Regions from separate parts of the Arthrobacter sp. Z1-9 genome, predicted to be linked through region 1. Evidence: riboswitches for the same ligand, from Rfam matches in the RefSeq annotation. Region 1 holds a riboswitch; each other region holds the start of a gene.
The links. Region 1 has a riboswitch for cyclic di-AMP ahead of M1D93_RS04310 (aggregation-promoting factor C-terminal-like domain-containing protein). Riboswitches for the same ligand answer to the same signal wherever they lie in the genome.

Region 2: linked by a shared signal. The riboswitch ahead of M1D93_RS10730 (LysM peptidoglycan-binding domain-containing protein) and the one ahead of M1D93_RS04310 (aggregation-promoting factor C-terminal-like domain-containing protein) in region 1 are both predicted to bind cyclic di-AMP.
Region 3: linked by a shared signal. The riboswitch ahead of M1D93_RS04910 (C40 family peptidase) and the one ahead of M1D93_RS04310 (aggregation-promoting factor C-terminal-like domain-containing protein) in region 1 are both predicted to bind cyclic di-AMP.
Region 4: linked by a shared signal. The riboswitch ahead of M1D93_RS09615 (NlpC/P60 family protein) and the one ahead of M1D93_RS04310 (aggregation-promoting factor C-terminal-like domain-containing protein) in region 1 are both predicted to bind cyclic di-AMP.

The regions. Positions count from the first base shown of each region.
Region 1 is NZ_CP096456.1:913,733-918,179, reverse strand. Features, by position in the region: gene M1D93_RS04320 (response regulator transcription factor) at 1-446, shown strand, start outside; gene M1D93_RS04315 (HAMP domain-containing sensor histidine kinase) at 454-1,983, shown strand; cyclic di-AMP (ydaO/yuaA leader) riboswitch at 2,077-2,237, shown strand; gene M1D93_RS04310 (aggregation-promoting factor C-terminal-like domain-containing protein) at 2,243-2,980, shown strand; gene M1D93_RS04305 (YdeI/OmpD-associated family protein) at 3,101-3,544, shown strand; gene M1D93_RS04300 (HAD-IA family hydrolase) at 3,525-4,205, opposite strand; gene M1D93_RS04295 (glyoxalase superfamily protein) at 4,315-4,447, opposite strand, start outside.
Region 2 is NZ_CP096456.1:2,324,665-2,329,111, forward strand. Features, by position in the region: gene M1D93_RS10720 (TraR/DksA family transcriptional regulator) at 1-67, opposite strand, end outside; gene M1D93_RS10725 (dienelactone hydrolase family protein) at 208-1,182, opposite strand; cyclic di-AMP (ydaO/yuaA leader) riboswitch at 1,482-1,653, shown strand; gene M1D93_RS10730 (LysM peptidoglycan-binding domain-containing protein) at 1,657-2,511, shown strand; gene M1D93_RS10735 (protein adenylyltransferase SelO) at 2,630-4,105, opposite strand; gene M1D93_RS10740 (APC family permease) at 4,102-4,447, opposite strand, start outside.
Region 3 is NZ_CP096456.1:1,048,827-1,053,273, reverse strand. Features, by position in the region: gene M1D93_RS04920 (HNH endonuclease) at 1-443, opposite strand, end outside; gene M1D93_RS04915 (NlpC/P60 family protein) at 701-1,480, opposite strand; gene M1D93_RS04910 (C40 family peptidase) at 1,647-2,321, opposite strand; cyclic di-AMP (ydaO/yuaA leader) riboswitch at 2,392-2,574, opposite strand; gene M1D93_RS04905 (M23 family metallopeptidase) at 2,703-3,524, opposite strand; cyclic di-AMP (ydaO/yuaA leader) riboswitch at 3,535-3,746, opposite strand; gene M1D93_RS04900 (metal-dependent transcriptional regulator) at 3,893-4,447, opposite strand, start outside.
Region 4 is NZ_CP096456.1:2,090,341-2,094,787, forward strand. Features, by position in the region: gene M1D93_RS09605 (SDR family oxidoreductase) at 1-9, shown strand, start outside; gene serB (phosphoserine phosphatase SerB) at 92-985, opposite strand; cyclic di-AMP (ydaO/yuaA leader) riboswitch at 1,159-1,352, shown strand; gene M1D93_RS09615 (NlpC/P60 family protein) at 1,356-2,147, shown strand; gene M1D93_RS09620 (LmeA family phospholipid-binding protein) at 2,290-2,979, shown strand; gene M1D93_RS09625 (ABC transporter ATP-binding protein) at 3,050-3,835, shown strand; gene M1D93_RS09630 (sulfite exporter TauE/SafE family protein) at 3,852-4,447, shown strand, end outside.

The DNA.
Region 1 (4,447 bases):
TTACCGCCAAGGACGCGGTCCAGGACCGGATCGTGGGCCTGGCGGCCGGAGGCGACGATTACGTCACCAAACCGTTCAGCATGGAGGAAGTCCTGCTTCGGCTGCACCGCCTGGTCCAGCGCTCCGGGGTTGCCGCCATGGATACGGCCGAACTGGTGGTGGGCGACCTGGTGCTCAACGTGGATACCCGCGAGGTAACCCGGGCAGGCGAGGAGCTGCAGCTGACGGCTACGCAGTTCGAGCTTCTCCGCTACCTCATGGAGAATCCCAAGCGGGTCATCAGCAAGGCGCAAATCCTGGACCGGGTATGGAACTACGACTTCGGCGGCCAGGCCAACATCGTTGAGCTCTACATTTCCTACCTGCGCAAGAAGGTGGACGCCGTGCACCCGCCCATGATCCATACCGTTCGCGGCGCCGGGTACGTCATCAAGCCTGCCGAGTAGGCGCACCATGGCGCCACAACAGGCAGCTGATCCCCACCGCCGGAGCTGGCTCAAACCCGGCACCTGGCACTTGCGAACCCGCCTCATCCTCCTCGCCATGGCCCTGCTGATCGCCATCTGCGGTGCGGTGGGCGTGGCCAGCTATGCCTCCATGGATGCGTTCCTGACCCGCCAGCTGGACGAACAGCTGAACCAGGCCGCAGACCGGTCCAATAATCCGGGCCGCCCTCCGAATGGCGGTTTCAATGGACGGGACCCCCTGGACGCCCGCGGCCAAAGCGTCGGAACCATGAACGCGCGCATCCTGAACGGCCAAGTCAACAGCGGCGGCTTCCTCACCTCGGACACCACCCGTTCGCCCCTCTCCACTGAGGACAAGCAGGCCCTGTTGGGGCTGGCTACAGACACGCAACCCGTCAAACGCACCCTCTCGAACGGCGACTACCGGCTGGTAGCGGTGAAAACGAACTTCGGCGATGTCCTGGTCACCGGGCTCCCCCTTGCCGGCAAGGAAAGCACGCTTGCCTCCCTTGTGTGGACGTTTGTGTTTGTTTCCCTGGGCGGACTGCTGCTGATCGGACTGGTGGGGACCGTCCTTATCCGCCGCACCATGAAGCCGCTCGAACAGCTGTCCGAGGTGGCCACCCGGGTATCGCAGCTGCCCCTGGACGCCGGCGAGGTGGCGCTCGCGGTGCGCGTGCCGCCGTCGAACTCCAATCCCGGGACGGAAGTGGGTAGCGTCGGGCACGCGCTCAACCTCATGCTGGACAACGTGGCAAACGCGCTGCAGGCGCGCCAGAAGAGCGAAACAAAGGTGCGCCAGTTTGTGGCCGACGCCTCCCACGAGCTGCGCACTCCCCTGACCGCCATCCGCGGCTACACCGAGCTGATGAGGATGACGGAGTCTTTAACCCCGGACGGCCAAAAGTCCCTTGCCCGCGTACAGAGCCAGTCGGAGCGGATGACTGCCTTGGTGGAAGACCTGCTGCTGCTTGCCCGGCTCGATGAGGGCCAGCCGCTGAAGCTTAGCGAGGTGGACCTTACGCAGCTGGTGGTCGAAACCGTCAGTGATGAAAAGGTTATGGCACCCGGCCACACCTGGCGGCTGGAACTTCCGAATGAGCCGGTGGTGGTCAACGGTGACGCGTCGCAGCTGCGCCAGGTGCTGATGAACCTGCTCTCCAACGCGCGGAAACACACGCCGGCCGGAACAACGGTTGTTACAGGAGTTGGGGTGACGGCCGAAGGTGCTGCGCTGGTAACGGTAACGGACGACGGCGGCGGTATCCCGGCGGAGTTTATGGACCACGCCTTTTCACGCTTCGCCCGCGCAGACGCGGCCCGGAAGGGCGCGGGAGACCAAGCGGGCGCTTCAGCGGCAGAAGGCACCAGTGGCTTGGGGTTGTCCATCGTCGAATCAATTGTTGAGGCCCACGGCGGAACGGTAACGGTGACATCACAACCAGGGCGTACACAGTTCGCCGTCCAGATCCCGCTGGCGCGTACGGGGCAGCAAGGCGACGCGCCGCCGTCGTGATCTCTGTTACCAAAATGTGACTCAGGCGCCGTATTCCTGTACCGTCGATTGGGTGCAGTTCGTGTTCGAACCGCATATCCGGATGACGCCAAGCTCTGCCACTTCCCGGATTCCCTTTGAACATAGGCAGAGGCGGGGGACCCACCGTCCCGGGCACTGATTGCCCTTGGGGTTAAGCCAGCACGTGATCTTTCCGTGTGGCCGGATGCCCTCATCCGAACCCGACAGCTAACTCCGCAGGTGTGAGAGGCGATTCATCATGTTCAAAAACCTGGTAAAACCACGTCCAAAAAACGGTTCTGCACCGCACGCTGGACCGGAAACCGGCACAATTCCTTCCTTCGGCAAACGCGCCGCTGTTATTGCCGCATCCTGCGCACTCCTCGTTGGAGTGGGAGCCGCGGGACAGGCTACGGAAACCAGTATCCGTGGAGCGGCCACTGAAACGCAGGCCGCCCAGGCGCAGTCGAACCTCAGCATCGAGAAGAGCGAGATTACGTCCAATCCGGCGCCTGAGCCCGCCGCGCCGGAAATAGCTGTAGCCCCGCAAGCGGCAGAGCCCGCACCGGTTCCGGCACCTGCTCCGGCCCCCGAGCCCGCGCCGGTTGCCGCCCCTGAGCCGGCTCCAGCACCCGCTCCCGAGCCCGCTCCGGCACCTGCCCCCGAGCCTGCGCCCGTCGTCGCGGTCAACGATCCCGCCGGCGCCCAGGCGTACGCCGCCGGCCAGCTGGGGAACTACGGCTGGGCTCCTGACCAGATGCAGTGCCTGGTAACCCTGTGGAACAAGGAATCGGACTGGACCACCACGGCCACCAACCCGAGCAGCGGCGCCTACGGCATCGTGCAGTCCCTGCCCGCCGAGAAGATGGCCAGCGCCGGCGCGGATTACCTCACCAACTACCGCACGCAGATCAACTGGGGCCTGAACTACATCCAGGAGCGTTACCAGTCGCCGTGCGGTGCGTTGAACTTCCACCTGTCGAATAACTGGTACTAACCCGTAATGGCTTGTGCGGTACTACAACACGCGAGTGCTACAACACGCGGGTAGTACAACAGCCGGCTGCTGAGGTCCGGGACCTTCTGGAGGGCCCGGCCGCCCGGCATACTGTGATGCATGAAGTTCACCACCACCATCCAGGGCAGCGGCAATAAAACCGGCATCGAAGTCCCCCAGCAGGTTGTTGCGGAGCTGGGAGCCGGCAGGCGGCCGCCTGTGGTGGTGACCGTCAACGGCAAGAGCTATCGCAGCAGCATCGCTGTGATGGGCGGCCAGAACCTCATTTCGCTGAGCGCAGCCAACAGGGAGTTCGTCGGTGTGCAGGCGGGAGACACCGTTGAAGTGACCCTGGAACTGGACACGCAGCCGCGCATCATTGAGATTCCGGAGGATCTTGCGGCTGCAATGGCGGCGGAGCCGGCGGCGCAGGAGTTCTACGCGACCCTGGGCTACAGCTCCCAGCGGCGGTACGTTGAACCCTTGGGTGAAGCCAAAACGCCGGAAACCCGGGCCCGGCGCATCGCCAAAGTGGTGGCGGACCTCAAAGCCGGAAAGAAATGACCGTCCGGCCGTCCTCGTCCTTGTCCACGCAGGCGGTCACGGCACTGTAATCAGCAATGTGCAGCACCCCCGCCGGCAGCGCTCCCGTGTTGGGCCCCACGGCTACGGTGGGGATGCCCGCCGCCACGCCGGCTGCGATGCCGGCGGGAGCGTCTTCAAACACCACTGCCTCCGAAGGATCCACCCCAAGACCGGCAGCGGCCTTCAGGTACCCCTCGGGATCCGGCTTGCCCCGGGTGACAAGCTCTGCCGTCACCACCGTGGCCGGCATGGCCAGCCCCGCTGCCCCCATCCGGACGTCAGCAAGGACGCGGTCAGCCGAGGTCACCAGCGCGACGGCGTCCGCCGGCAGGGCGGCCAGCAGCCGGGCTGCTCCGGGCAGGGGCAGGATGCCCTCGGTCCGGACGCGTTCCATGGCACCGAGTTCCGCTGTCAGCGCCAGCACGTCTGCCCCCGGCGGCGCAAAACGCCTGACGGTATCGCCGGCTTGGACACCGTGCGAGGTCCGGAGTATTTCCTCGATGTCCAGCCCGTAGCGGGCGGCAAATTCACCCCACACCTGTTCCACCACTGCGGTGGAGTCCACAAGGGTGCCGTCCATGTCGAAGAGGACGGCGCGGCAGGTCAGGGTCCGGGCAGCAGCCGGCGTGGAGAGGTTCACGGTCCCCATTGTGCCCCAGGCACGGCGCCCAAGGGATGTCACCGCCGCGACATGCGTCACGAAAACAACCCGGTCTGCGTCACGGATACAGTCGCCCGGGCGCGGGATGTCAGGCGCTGCGCCCGGGGATGTACTGGACGGCCCACCGGTTGCCGTCGGGATCGGCAAAATATACAAAGTGGCCCCAGTCCTGCACGTCCACGTCGCTGACGTCCACCCCGTTGCTTTTGAGGTGCTGGTGC
Region 2 (4,447 bases), 1.4 Mb from region 1:
GAAGGAGGGCCACCTTCCGCTCCCGCTCCTCCTCAAGCAGGATACGGAACCGTTCGTAGTCGGGCATGGCAAAAGCCTACGCGGGGTCAGGACCAGTTCCCTGCCACCCCGCGGTTCCAGGCGGGGCACGGCGAGCCCTGGGTAGCGCGCCGGCCAGTGGCACCCGGCTTTATAACGGACCGTGACACAGTTGGGAAGCTACGGCCTTTACAGGTGCTGGCCGAACCACGCGAGGGTATCGTTCCACGCTGCCGTGGCCTGGGCCTCGTTGTAGCGGTCGCCGGTATCGTTGTGGAAGGCGTGGTCAACGCCCGGGTAGACCGTCAGCTGATGGACAACGTCTGTTGCTGCCAGCGCATCCTGAAGCGCAGGCATCGCGCCCGTGATGCGCTGGTCACGTTCGGCATAAACGCCGAAGACTGCGGCCTTGATATCCGGCACTTTGGCCAGGTCGGGGGCGGGGCCGTAGAACGCAGCCGTGGCCTTCAACCCGTCCAGGTCGGTGGCCGCCTGCCAGGTGATTCCGCCGCCGAAGCAGTAACCGGTCATGGCGATTCGGCCGCCGTCCACGAAGTCCTGCCCTCGGAGGTACTCCAGTGCCGCGGCAAAGTCGGCAACGTGGCGCTGGGCACCCGCCTGGGTAAGGGCACCGGGAACAGCGTCGCGGTCCATGTTCGCAGTCCCGCCCTCACGGCTGAGCAGATCCAGTGCGAGAGCCACGTATCCGGCTTTCGCGAAGCGACGGGCAACATCTTCGATGTGGGGTGTCAATCCGCGGTTCTCATGGCAGATCAGCACTGCGGGGCTGCGCTCCCCCCGCTCCGGCCTGGCCTGGTACGCGCTGACTGAGGTTCCACCGGACGGAAACTGTACGGTCGCCGTCGCCATCCCCGGTGCACCCTCCGGTACGGAAAGCGGGCTCTTCGCCCCGGGCACGGCACCGGAACCGGCAGTCCCGGCGGCTGAGGATGTTGAAGGCTCCGGCGTAGGCATGGGGTCGGTGCTCCGCGGTACCTCACCGGGAGTACAGCCCACCAGCAGCATTGCCGCCGCGGCCGCCGCCATACTGCCGGTGATGAAGGCAACCCTGCGGGTGAAGGTCCGCTGGCTCAGCGCGCCGGCACGGTAGTCATCAAAAAATTCCTCGATCAGGTATTTCTCGTACTTGCCAAGCTGGGTCACTGTGCCTCCTCGCCGGTGCGGAACATCCTCCTCCGCGCCGCCCCTCCGGGCAAGGTCCCGCGGGCACTTTTCAACGCCCTTTATTACTTTGTGACCAAGAACACCGCCTGCGGCAGCGGCGCGCCTGTTTCGTCTCGTCAGGCCAGTATGGCAGCGAAATCTATTCGATGGCCAAATGCGATAGAACCGCCTCGTATGTTACCCAAATGTGACAATGCAGCAGGAAACCGGTTATGGTCTTCAGGTGTCCCTCTCAGACGGGACATTCCCGTCAGTATGCCGAGCCCTGCCACTGAACCGGGATTCAATCGCTTTCCAGCTGGCAGGGACGGGGGAACCAAGTTTCCGCGGCCTCATACGAGGCCTTGGGGTTAAGTCGATAGCACCTTCGTACTTTACGGAGTTGCTCCCGGCCGGGTATCTCCAACCCGAACCCGACAGCTCACCCCGCAGGCATGGGAGAGGCGATCAACCGTGTCAAAAAATTCCACCACCCCCCGTCACCGCGCGACTCCGGCCGGCTCCATTGCGCTCCAGGGCCTGGCTGTCTCAGCCAAGTCGCTTGGCCGCCCGGCGCTCGCCGTAGCCGCAGCTTCAGGCATTGCATTCGGTGTGGGAGCGCCGGCCCACGCAGGCGTCACCGGTCCGGACACCACTGAGACCACCAACACCCAGGCTTATGCAGCACCGGCTGCTGCAGTGGCTGCCCCCGCGGCGGCTGCAGCCAACGTGCACACGGTCGTCTCCGGCGATACCCTGGGCGCCATCTCGGCCGCCAACGGTGTAGCCCTGAATGACGTTCTGTCCGCCAACGGGCTGTCAATCAGCACGATCATCTTCCCCGGTGACCAGATCCAGATCCCCGGCGCCGGCTTCGTTGCCGCCGCTCCGGCCGCTGCTCCTGCTCCGGCTGCTCCCGTTGCTGCCCCGGCTAACACCGGAATGAACCTGTCCTACGCCTCCGTTGCGCCTGCTCCGGCACCCGCTCCGGCACCGGCACCCGCACCGGCCGCCCCGGGCACCGGCACCGGCGCAGCCATCCTGGCTGCCGCTTACGGCCAGCTCGGCGTCCAGCAGGACTGCACTGCCATGGTGGAGAAGGCTCTCCGCTCGGTCGGCAAGAGCGTCGGCGACCTCGCCCCCGGCCAGTTCTACCAGTACGGCTCCACTGTGGGCACCCCCGTCCCCGGTGACCTGGTGATCACCGCCGGTCACGTCGGCGTCTTCGCCGGCAACGGCCAGGTTGTCAGCGGTGGCGTGGACGGTTTCAAGACCGAAGTCCACTCCATCAGCTGGCTCGGCGGCGCTTCCTTCGTTCGCGTAGCGTAGTCACACCACCCGAACAGGGGCGGCAGACGGGATTGTTCCCGGCTGCCGCCCCTGTTGTGTTGTCCGGCTGTTTTGTCGGGTCCTTCCAGCAGGGAGCACTCAGGTGTGCCGTGGAGGCTCAGGTGCCGCAGAAGGTCTGGTAGCTGCCGAAGTCCTCCGGCGCCCCCTCGGTGTAGCGTTCGAGCCCCGGCCGCTCGTGGAAGGGTGCACGGACCACCTCCAGGAGCCGGGTGAACGGATCAAGGTCTCCCTCCGTTGCTGCGGCGAGCGCTTCCTCTACCAGGTGGTTGCGCGGTATGTAGGCGGGGTTGACCCGTTCCATCATGCCGGCGTCGGGTTGCAGGGCACGCCACCGCTCCGCCCATGCGTCAAAGGCAGCCAGGTCAAGGACCATTCCGCGGGCAGGGCGGATATCTCCCCTTGCCGCATGGCCCAGGTTCCGGAAGAACGATGTGTAGTCGAGTGGTCCGTCCTTCAAAAGAGCCACCAGCCCGTCCACCACTTCCGAGGCTTCCTCAGCCTCGGCACTTCCCGCCGGTGCCTCCGCTACACCCAATTTGGTTTTCATCCCGGCGAACCAGGCGTCGCTGTACTGGCGGCGGAACTTCCCCAGTGCCTCCACGGCAGGGGTTACGGCCTGTTCCTGGTCCTCGTGGAAGAGCGGCAGCATGGCCTCGGCCAGGCGGGCCAGGTTCCATTCGGCAATTACGGGCTGGTTGGCGTAGGCATAGCGCCCGCCAACGTCGATGGAGCTGTAGACCGCGGCAGGATTAAAGGCGTCCATAAAGGCGCAGGGCCCGTAGTCGATGGTTTCCCCGGATATGGTCATGTTGTCCGTGTTCATCACGCCGTGGACGAATCCCACCAGCATCCACTGGGCCACCAGCGATGCCTGGGCGGCCACCACCTTTTCGAAGAGCGCCAGGTAGGGGTTCTCTGCCTTGGCGGCATTCGGGTAGTGGCGGCTGATCGCGTGGTCCCCCAACCGGCGCAGGAGGTCCACGTTTTCGGTGGCCCTTGCGTACTGGAAGCTGCCCACGCGCAAGTGGCTGCTGGCCACCCTTGTCAGCACTGCCCCGGGAAGCATCGTGTCGCGGCGTACCGGCCGGCCGGTGGCCACCACCGCCAGGGACCGCGTTGAGGGGATGCCGAGGGCGTGCATGGCCTCGCTGACGAGGTACTCCCGCAGCATGGGTCCGACGACGGCCCGGCCGTCCCCGGCGCGGGCGAACGGTGTGCGGCCCGAACCTTTCAGGTGGACGTCCCGGAGCCTGCCTTCCACGTCGGTTACCTCGCCGAGAAGAAGGGCACGGCCGTCTCCCAGCAGGGGCGAGTAGCCGCCGAACTGGTGGCCCGCATATGCCTGGGCAACCGGCGTTGAGCCCTCCGGAACGTGGTTTCCCAGGAGGAGCCTTACCCCCTCCGGGGACCGGAGGTACTCCGGGTCAAGCCCCAGCTCCCTTGCCAGTCCGTCGTTGAGGACGAGCAGCTTCGGCTCAGGGGCTTCCTCTGCCTGCCAGGGAACAGCCAGCTCGGACAGTTCCCGGGCGAAGCGACCGTCAAAGGTAACAGTTGATTCTGCAGCAGCTGTCATTTGTTCAGCCTTTCCGCTTGGTTCGTTTTCCGGTTGATCAGCCATGTGACGAACCAGAGCACAACACCGATGGCCATCAGGCCGCCGGCAATCTGGTACTGGATGACGTTCCGGCCCACCCACGGGCCGGCAAGGAAGGCGCACAGCAGGGCGGCCACGAGCGGCAGCTGCCCCGGGGACGTGAAGAACACCTTGCGGTTGGGGTCCCGCTTGCGCCGCAGCACCACGCACGCCACGTTCACTACCGTGAAGACGCACAGCAGCAGGAAGGCGGTGGTGCCGGAAAGGTTTGCAACGATGTTGCTTTTCGGGTCGCTGGTTACGTACAGGATGAGTCCCAGT
Region 3 (4,447 bases), 140 kb from region 1:
TCCTTGATTTGCCAGATGGTGCCGTGTGGAGGTTCAGGCACGAACCGCAGCTTCCAGCCCATCTCCGCCGGGGTGTGGTCACCTTTGAGGTTGTTGCACCGCAGGCAGGCAGCCACCAGGTTCTCCCAGGATTCGGCACCCCCGCGTGATTTGGGGTGGACATGGTCGATGGTGTGGGCAGCTTTTCCGCAGTAAGCACACTTATGCCCGTCACGTCGCAGCACTCCCCTCCGGCTGACGGCGGTGGAGTGGTTGTATCTGGGACGGATGTAGCGGTTCAGGAGGATCACGGACGGGCGGCCCAGGATCTCCTGGGGGCCCACCACGGGATCGTCCCCTTCAGCCACAACGCTCGCTTTGCCCGTGAGCACAAGCACCAGCGCCCGGCGGAAAGTAATAACCGCCAGCGGTTCATATCCAGCATTCAGAACGAGAGTGCGCATGCACGTACCTCTTCACGGCCGCACCCGTCAGGGGCACGAGGGCCGGCTGCCCTCGGCATGTCCGGGCTATGGATCGACACCACAAGAGTAAACAAAGAAGTGCACTATCAGCTAATTGCTGTAACCGGGTTGCCGTGTCCGGCCCAAATTCGATGGAGCCCCGCAGCTGCCCCGGTAGTTAACCGACAGGACCCCTGCCGCAAGGGCAGGGGTCCTGTTCGGTGTTGATCAGCCACCCGTTCGGGGCTGGAGAATCACTAGCTGACGCGGATGAAGACCGGGCCGGAGCCAACGTTGGCGCTGAAGACAACAGTCTGGTTGCCGTTGTAGCCGCCATGCACTGCCTGTCCGTTTCCGGCGTAGACAGCGATGTGCGCCATGCCGGATCCGCCGTCGGCGTAGTAGAGCAGGTCACCCGGCTGGGCTTCGGCAGCGCTGACCGTGCGGCCCAGGGAAAGGTAGCCTGCAGGCCAGTCGTGGAAGTTGATGCCCACGGCGGCCAGGGAGTTGGTGACCAGCATGGTGCAGTCCTGCATTACGCCAAGCTGGGCGTAGGCGGCGGACAGAATGGCTGCACCCTTGCCGCTTGCCGAAGCGGGAGCTGCGGGGGCTGCTGCAGCCGGAGCCGTGGCGGTCACCTTCGCGACAGCGGCGGTCTTTGCGGCCGGAGCAGGAGCGGGAGCCGGAGCGGCTTCCTGGACCTCAACCTCGGGCTCCGGAGCTTCAACAACGGGAGCAGGCGTGGTGGTCACGGCAGGCTTCTCGAAGGAGATGGCAATGGTCGAAGCAGCCGAGATCGGAGCCTCAACCGTTGATTCAACTTCCAGCGTGGAGGCCGGAGCGGAATCACGCTGGACGTTGGCATCAGCAGCGTTGGCCGCGAGGCCGCTGGTCAGGACCAGGCCGGAAGCGGCTGCGATGACAGCTGCCTGGCGTCCTACGCCGCCGGCGTTGTCGCCGACAGCCTTGGCAATGATGGCGAGCGAGTTGGTTTTGGTGACCTCGGCGCGGTGCCGTGCGGTTGCACGAGTAGTCATCAGTTCTCTCTTTCGTTTGCCTTAGGCCGCATGTAGGCAGCCATAGGTGTTTGGACGCGCCGGCATCTTGGGGGTACGCCGGCACGCCCCGAACGGGGATGTGTGGTGATTTAGCGAAGAGCGTGTTTGGGCAAAGAAAAAGCCCTTGGACCGTGGGGTCGAAGAACTAGTTCATCGTGAAGAATGCGGAGGAGCCGGTAGCGGCTACCGAGTGCAGCAGCGTTCCCTGGGAGGGGTTCAGGGCGCTGATCATCATGCCGTTGCCGACGTAGATGCCGACGTGCGCGCCGCCGTTCTGCATGACCAGGTCACCCGGCTGCGGCGTGGAGGTGGGCTTCATTGCAGTCCACGCGTTGACACGGGGGATGCTGATCCCGGCCTGGGCGTAAACCCACTGGGTGAAGCCTGAGCAGTCCCAGCCGTTGGGGGTGGTGCCGCCCCAGACGTACGGGCGGCCGATGCCGGTGTAGGCGAGGCCGGCAATTCCGGAGGTGGAAGCGGAGGCTACTGTCTCTACGGCCTTTTCCGCAACGGACGCGGTGGAGGCAGTGGCAACACCCTCGTCATCGTCTGAGTCCGTCGACTGCGCAACTACCCGCTCAACAACGGGTGCCGGGGTGGTCGTAACCTCGGGGCGCTCGAAGGAAACCGTAGCCGTGGGTGCCGCCGTAACGGCCAGGACGGTCTCTGCGGATCCGGACTCCGTGGAAGCGGAGACACCAGCGGTGGTGTCCGCTGCGGTGGCCGGCAGGCCCATGGTCAGGATGAGTCCCGAGGCAGCTGCGATGACTGCAGCCTGGCGACCTACTGTCCCGGCATTGGCACTAACAGCCTTGGACATGGAGTCCAGGGGGTTGGTGCGAACCGTTTGCGCACGGTGGCGCGCAGAATTATGGCGTGAAGACACGAAGGTAGCCTCTCCCAATGCCTACGAGGTGAGCTGTCGGATTCGGATGGGAGTCACCCGGCCGCGCGGCTTCCTGGGAAGCTTGTGCGACTTAACCCCAAGGCCTTCGAAGAGCTGAAGGCCAAAATTGGTTCCCCCGCCCCTGCCAGACGATGAAATGCGAACGGACCTTGAGCGGTGGCAGAGTTAGGCAATCCGCACAAGAGCGTCAACTTCGGAAAAGTTGACGCGAGTTAGACGGTACAGCAGTTTTGACTGAATGTCACATTCAGGTCACGGGATGTCAACATCATGTGATAGCTCACCGTCATTTGACTAAAGCCAGCCGGTCGGGTCAACAACTTCGCCGTTGACCTGGACCTCGAAGTGGAGGTGGCAGCCCGTGGAAGCTCCTGTGGTCCCGCTGAGGGCCACAACGTCACCGCGGGAGACTGTCTGCCCCTCCTTCACGCTGAAGGACGACAGGTGGTTGTAGGTGGTTTCCAGGCCGTTGCCGTGATCCACTACGACGCGGTTGCCGCCGCCGTACTGGTGCCAGCCGGCGAATGTGACCGTTCCAGTGGCTGCGGCCAGAACAGAGGTGCCGCACTGGGCCACGTAGTCCTGTCCGCGGTGGAAGTCCCCGGAGCCTCCGGTGATCGGACTGACCCGGTAGCCGAACGGGGAAGCAGTGCTCAAAGCAGCGAGCGGGGCGCCAAGACTTCCTGCGGAGGCGGCGGGGGTGATGGCGCCCGCGGACTGGGCGCTGAGCAGCTGCTTCAGCTTGCCGTCCGGGTCCGCCTGCGTGACCACAGCGGAGCGGCTGAAGTCGATTTGGGCCCCGGCTTCCGCGGAAACCTGGGGCTGGGGCACAACAGCGGACGCAGCAACAGGAGTGGATCCGGAGGCATCTGTCGCCATCACGGGGCTGGTGGCCGGTACGGTCACGGTGAGTACCAGTCCGGTCGTGGCCAGGGCGATTCCGGCCTTCTGGCCGATCCCGCTGGCAGCAGCGAATTCTGTGACCTGACGGAAGGGACCCCGACGGCGGCGCGCATCACGGTGCGGATCGCGGGGGCGCTCCGAGGTGATGACTTCGACAACACGCGGTGTCGAAGCAGGGACCGCCGCGCGGCGGCGTCCCCTGGAATTCTGCATGGACAAGAAGGGTTCCTCTCTGGAAAGCCTGCGAAGTTAGCTGTCGGATTCGGGTCAGAGAGTTCAATGACCCGGTCCGCCGTAAGCAAGCTTCGGCACAGAGGTATCCCCGGAGGAATCCTTCACTGGAAGAGGCTTGCTGCTGACGGACTTCACCCCAAGGCAGTCCCCCGCTGCCGCTTGTGGTTCCCCCGCCTCTGCCAGTTACGACTCGTGCTCCTGATCCGCTGGCAGAGCTCGGCTCCAGATCAGGTAACTTTTTATTATCTACGCTTGGTTCAACTATAGATGCTTAAGCCCGAAAGTAACAATTCCGTTATCTTTGCGTAACGCACTTCACACCGGGTATGGCACCAGCTCAATGCCTTCTAGCTGAGCGCCACAAACACGTGTGCGGCAACCTCCGGAGGCAGCTCCAGCGCACCCTCGATCCCCGGAACCCGGACCGAGATATAGTCGCCCACCCGCTCCAGGGACACAGCGGCGCCCGGCCGGATGCCGCCCTCATCAAGCTGGGAGAGCAGCTCGGGTTCCACCTGGATGGGCTCGGCAAGGCGGCTGATGGTCACCACGGAGGCTGGCCCGTAGGACTTCATCGCCTCCAGAAGGCTCATCGCTCCGTCGGCGAAACCCAGGGACGATACCCCGCCCAAGGCAGCAAGGCCCGGAATCGGATTCCCATAAGGAGACTCTGTGGGATGGTTCAGCAACTCATAAATGCGCCGTTCCACCCGCTCGCTCATGACGTGCTCCCAGCGGCAGGCTTCGTCGTGGACATAGGCCCAGTCCAGCCCGATCACATCGGCCAGAAGTCGTTCAGCCAGGCGGTGCTTGCGCATCACTTCCGTGGCACGCTTCCGGCCTGTCTCCGTGAGCTCCAGATGGCGGTCGCCGGAGACAACCACCAGGCCGTCGCGCTCCAT
Region 4 (4,447 bases), 1.2 Mb from region 1:
GCCAGCTAGGCCCCGCAACGCAATGCGAAAGAGGCCCACGCCGTCAGGGGAATGCTGAGGGCGTGGGCCTCTTTCGTCTCCTAAGCGGGACTTAGACGCCTGCGACGTGGCGGACGGCGTCGAGGTACGGCATGTTGACGGCGGCGTCGGCCACGGCGCGTACGGCAGGCTTGGCGTTGAACGCGACGCCGATCCCGGCGGCGCCGAGCATGTCAAGGTCGTTGGCGCCGTCGCCCACGGCCACGGTGTGCTCGAGGGCGATGCCTTCGGCGGCTGCCCATTCGCGCAGGTACTTTTCCTTTGCCGCCCGGTCCACCACGGCGCCCAGCACCTTGCCGGTCAGGGCACCGTCGACGATTTCCAGCTCATTCGCCTGCCAGTAGTCCAGGCCCAGCTCTGCGGCAATCGGCTCCAGGATCTGGTTGAACCCGCCGGAGACCACAGCCACCACATGGCCCGCGGCCTTGAACGCTGCCACGAGTTCGGCGGCCCCCTCGCTAAGTTTCACTTCTTCACGGACGGAACGGACGACGTCGGCCGGCAGCCCTGCGAGCACCTGCACCCGGGCGTGAAGGCTCTGGGTGAAGTCCAGTTCTCCGCGCATGGCAGCTTCGGTGACGGCAGCCACCTCTTCGCGCTTCCCGGCGTAGGCGGCGAGGAGTTCGATGACCTCCTGCTGGATCAGGGTGGAGTCCACGTCCATGATCAGGAGTTTGCGTTCTGCCGAGCGGAGGCCGTTGGGGACCAGGGCGGTGTCCAGTCCCGCGATCGAGGACCCGGCGACGGCGTGGCGGAGCGCCGCGATTCCGGCCGCGGTGGCGTCCGGAAGCTGAAGTTCAGCCACATGGACCTGGTACCGCTCGTCGCCAAGGTCCGTTTCGGACAGCAGGGCGGCCCCTTGTCCAGTGAGGACGGAACGCAGCTGCTCCAGCCCGGTTGGGGTCACATTCAGGCCATAGCTGACGGCGGTCACGTTCGAAGTCATGCCTGCAATCTTAGTCAGCGGGGGAGCGGTGCCTTGAATTCATTGCACGACGGCTACCCTGCCTGCCATTTCGAGCTACAACTTTCCCCCTGCCGTTATGCAAATGTGACAGATGGGGCTCTTGTGACGTAGGGTCTGAAGCCGTGCCGGTATTTCCTAATACGGCACTCCTGAGCAGACTTGCCTAACTCTGCCGCTGCCCGGGATCCGTTCGCAAAATCGTCCGGCAGAGACGGGGAACCCAATAACGGCCTGCTTCCGGCAGTCCTTGGGGTGAAGCCGTGCCTGGTGCCTTCGTGCACCATCACGGCCGGGTGTCTCCCATCCGAATCCGACAGCTAACCTCGCAGGCAGTGGGAGAGGCTCTCTTATGCCCAATGGCAAAGCTCACGGCCGCCGCCGCGCGGTCCCCGTCCACACCAGCCCCCTGGCGGTCCTGTCCAAATCAGTCGCCGGCCACGCCGGCGGTGTAGGCCGCCAGGCCGCCGTCATCGCAGCCGCTTCCGGCCTCGTCCTGACCAGCGGCATCGCCGCCCAGGCAGCAGACGCCCCAACCCAGCGCGAAGCCGAGCCGGCCTCGAACCTGGAAGTCACCAGCCAGGTACAGACCCCGCTCAGCGCAGACGCCACGGTGCAGATCTCCTTCGAACGTCCCGCCGTCAAGACCACTCCTGCCCCCGTCGTGGAAGCCCCCAAACCGGTCGCCGTCGAGATCCCCAAGGCCGTCGTTCCTGCGGCGTCTGCTGCGGTAAAGACACAGGCCGCTGCGCCGGCAAAGGCCCAAGTCACCGTCACCCCGGCTGCTGCCGCTCCCGCTGCCCCCGCTCCCGCCCCGGCAGCAGGCGGAATCAACGCCATCATGGTTTCCTCGGCATACGCCCAGATCGGCATGATCCAGGACTGCACACGACTGGTCGAAAACGCCCTGAATGCTGCAGGGATTCCCGTCGGTGACCTCGGGCCGATGCAGTTCCTGAACTACGGCACCGTCGTCAGCGATCCCCAGGCCGGCGACATGGTGGTCCAGTCCGGCCACGTGGGCATCTACGTCGGCAACGGGCAGGTTCTCAGCTCCGGCCTGAACGGCAGGAACGAAACCGCCGTCCACCCCCTGACCTGGATGACCTCCAAGGGCGCCGTCACCTTCGTCCGCGCCGGCTAAACAGACTGAATAAAACTGATGAAGGCCGGTGATTCAACGCCTTGGGGGCGATGAATCACCGGCCTTCAGCATGTCTGCGGAAACAGGGGTTTCTCCTGAAACCATGCCGTCACCTGTGACTGCCCAATGACAGACTGTCCCGATGGAGTGGACGCGCGCGAAGGACTGGCTGATCGGTGCACTTGGGATGCTCCTCGTCCTGGGGCTCGCGGCTGCGGTCCTTTGGTGGGTAGTGAGCGAGCCGGCCGCGGGGGAGGCAGGGCCTGTGCCGTCACCGACGGCGGGCGCCGAACGTATGCCCGATGCAGGGCCTCCCGCTGACCTGCGCGAGGACGAGGTGTGGCTGGCCGACCTTTCGCTGGATGCCGGGACAGTGGTTGCCGCGGGCTCGACGCTCCGCGACGTTCGGGTTGTGGGGCAGGACGTGACCACGGGCCCGGACGGGCCGGTCGCTTCCCGGCTCACTGTAGATGCCACCGTGCCCTTCGAGGTTGTCGCCGGGGAGCTTGGCAACGGGACCGAGGTCCGCGCCGCTGACGGCGGCCAGGCCATGGTGCTTCGCACCGTCGAGGCCTTGGGCCGTGAACTGCGTGTGATAGCCACCGGCACTGTCGAGGTTCAGGCCGGCAGGCTCGTCGTCGAGCCACGCTCGATTGACTTCGGCGGGCCGGATTTCCTCTCCGGCGCCACCGCCGCCGTCGTGCGGCGGCTCGTAACCATAGAGCATGACATTGAGGGCCTGCCCGAAGGCCTCGTGCTCCACGACGTCGCCGTTCAAGGTGACGGTTTCCGGGCCAACCTCCGGGGAGAGAACGTCCGGCTCGTCCGGTAACTTCACGCGTCCTGTCCGGGCACGACACCGGTTATCAGTCAGCCTCTTTTTTGTCCTAGTGTCTACTCCTATGAGTGATGTTCTGGAATTGGCTTCCGTTAGCGTTGTCCGAGGTAAAAAGACCCTGTTGGACAAGATCGACTGGGAAGTCAACGAAGGCGAACGCTGGGTAATCCTCGGCCCGAACGGCGCCGGCAAAACCACTCTTCTCCAGATCGCAGCCGCCCGGATGCACCCGAGCAGCGGCAGGGCCGGAATCCTGGACGAAATCCTGGGCCGGGTGGACGTTTTTGAACTCCGCCCCCGCATCGGACTTTCCTCCGCAGCCCTCGCCACCCAGATCCCCGAACACGAGAACGTCCTCAACGTCGTGGTCACCGCCGCTTACGGCGTCACGGGCCGCTGGCGTGAGGGATACGAGCGCGACGACGAGCGGCGGGCCTTCCGCCTGCTCAACGACTGGGGGATGGGTCCGCTCCTTAACAGGACCTTTGCCACACTCTCGGAGGGTGAGCGCAAGCGGGTCCAGATCGCCCGCGCCCTCATGACCGATCCGGAGCTGCTGCTGCTCGATGAACCCGCCGCCGGCCTGGACCTCGGCGGCCGCGAGGAACTCGTCCACAAGCTGGGAGAACTCGCACGGGACGAGGCAGCACCTGCCATGGTCCTGGTCACCCACCACCTGGAGGAAGTGCCGCCGGGCTTCACCCACGCCATGCTGATGCGCGACGGCGGAGTGGTTGCCGCCGGTCCCATCACAGGCGTGCTGACCGCCGAACACCTCAGCACCACCTTCGGGCTGGACCTGGATGTGACCGTCAACGCCGGCCGGTACACCGCCGTCGCACGCCGCTAAAGCGGCACCCAGCAGCTTGGACCTACTCAGCAGCATCTTTGTGTCCATCGCCGGCCTGTGGGCCGGCACCATCAACGCCGTGGTGGGCTCCGGCACCCTGGTGACGTTTCCCGTCCTCATTGCCTTGGGTGTCACCCCTGTTGTCGCCTCCATGAGCAATGCCATGGGCCTTGTTTTTGGTACCGCTGCAGGTGCCTTCGGCTACCGCCGGGAACTGAAAGGCCGCGGCCGCCAGCTCATGCGGCTCCTGCCGGCGTCCCTCCTGGGCGGCATTTCCGGCGCCTGGCTGCTCCTGCACCTCCCGGAAAAGGTCTTCCACTACGTCGCCCCGGTCCTCCTGGTCCTGGCCCTCCTGATGGTGGTGTTCCAACCCCGCATGCAGGCCTGGGTCCGCAACCGGGAGGAAAACCCGGAGCACGCCGTACGGGACAAGCGCCACACCGTTCTCCTGGTGGTCCTCGTCTATCTGGCCGGTGTTTACGGCGGGTACTTCGTCGCCGCCCAAGGAATCCTGCTGGTCGGCATCCTGGGTGTGTTCCTCACCGGCACCATCCAGAACGCCAATGCCATGAAGAACATCCTGGTGCTGGGCGTGAACCTGGTGGCAGCCAT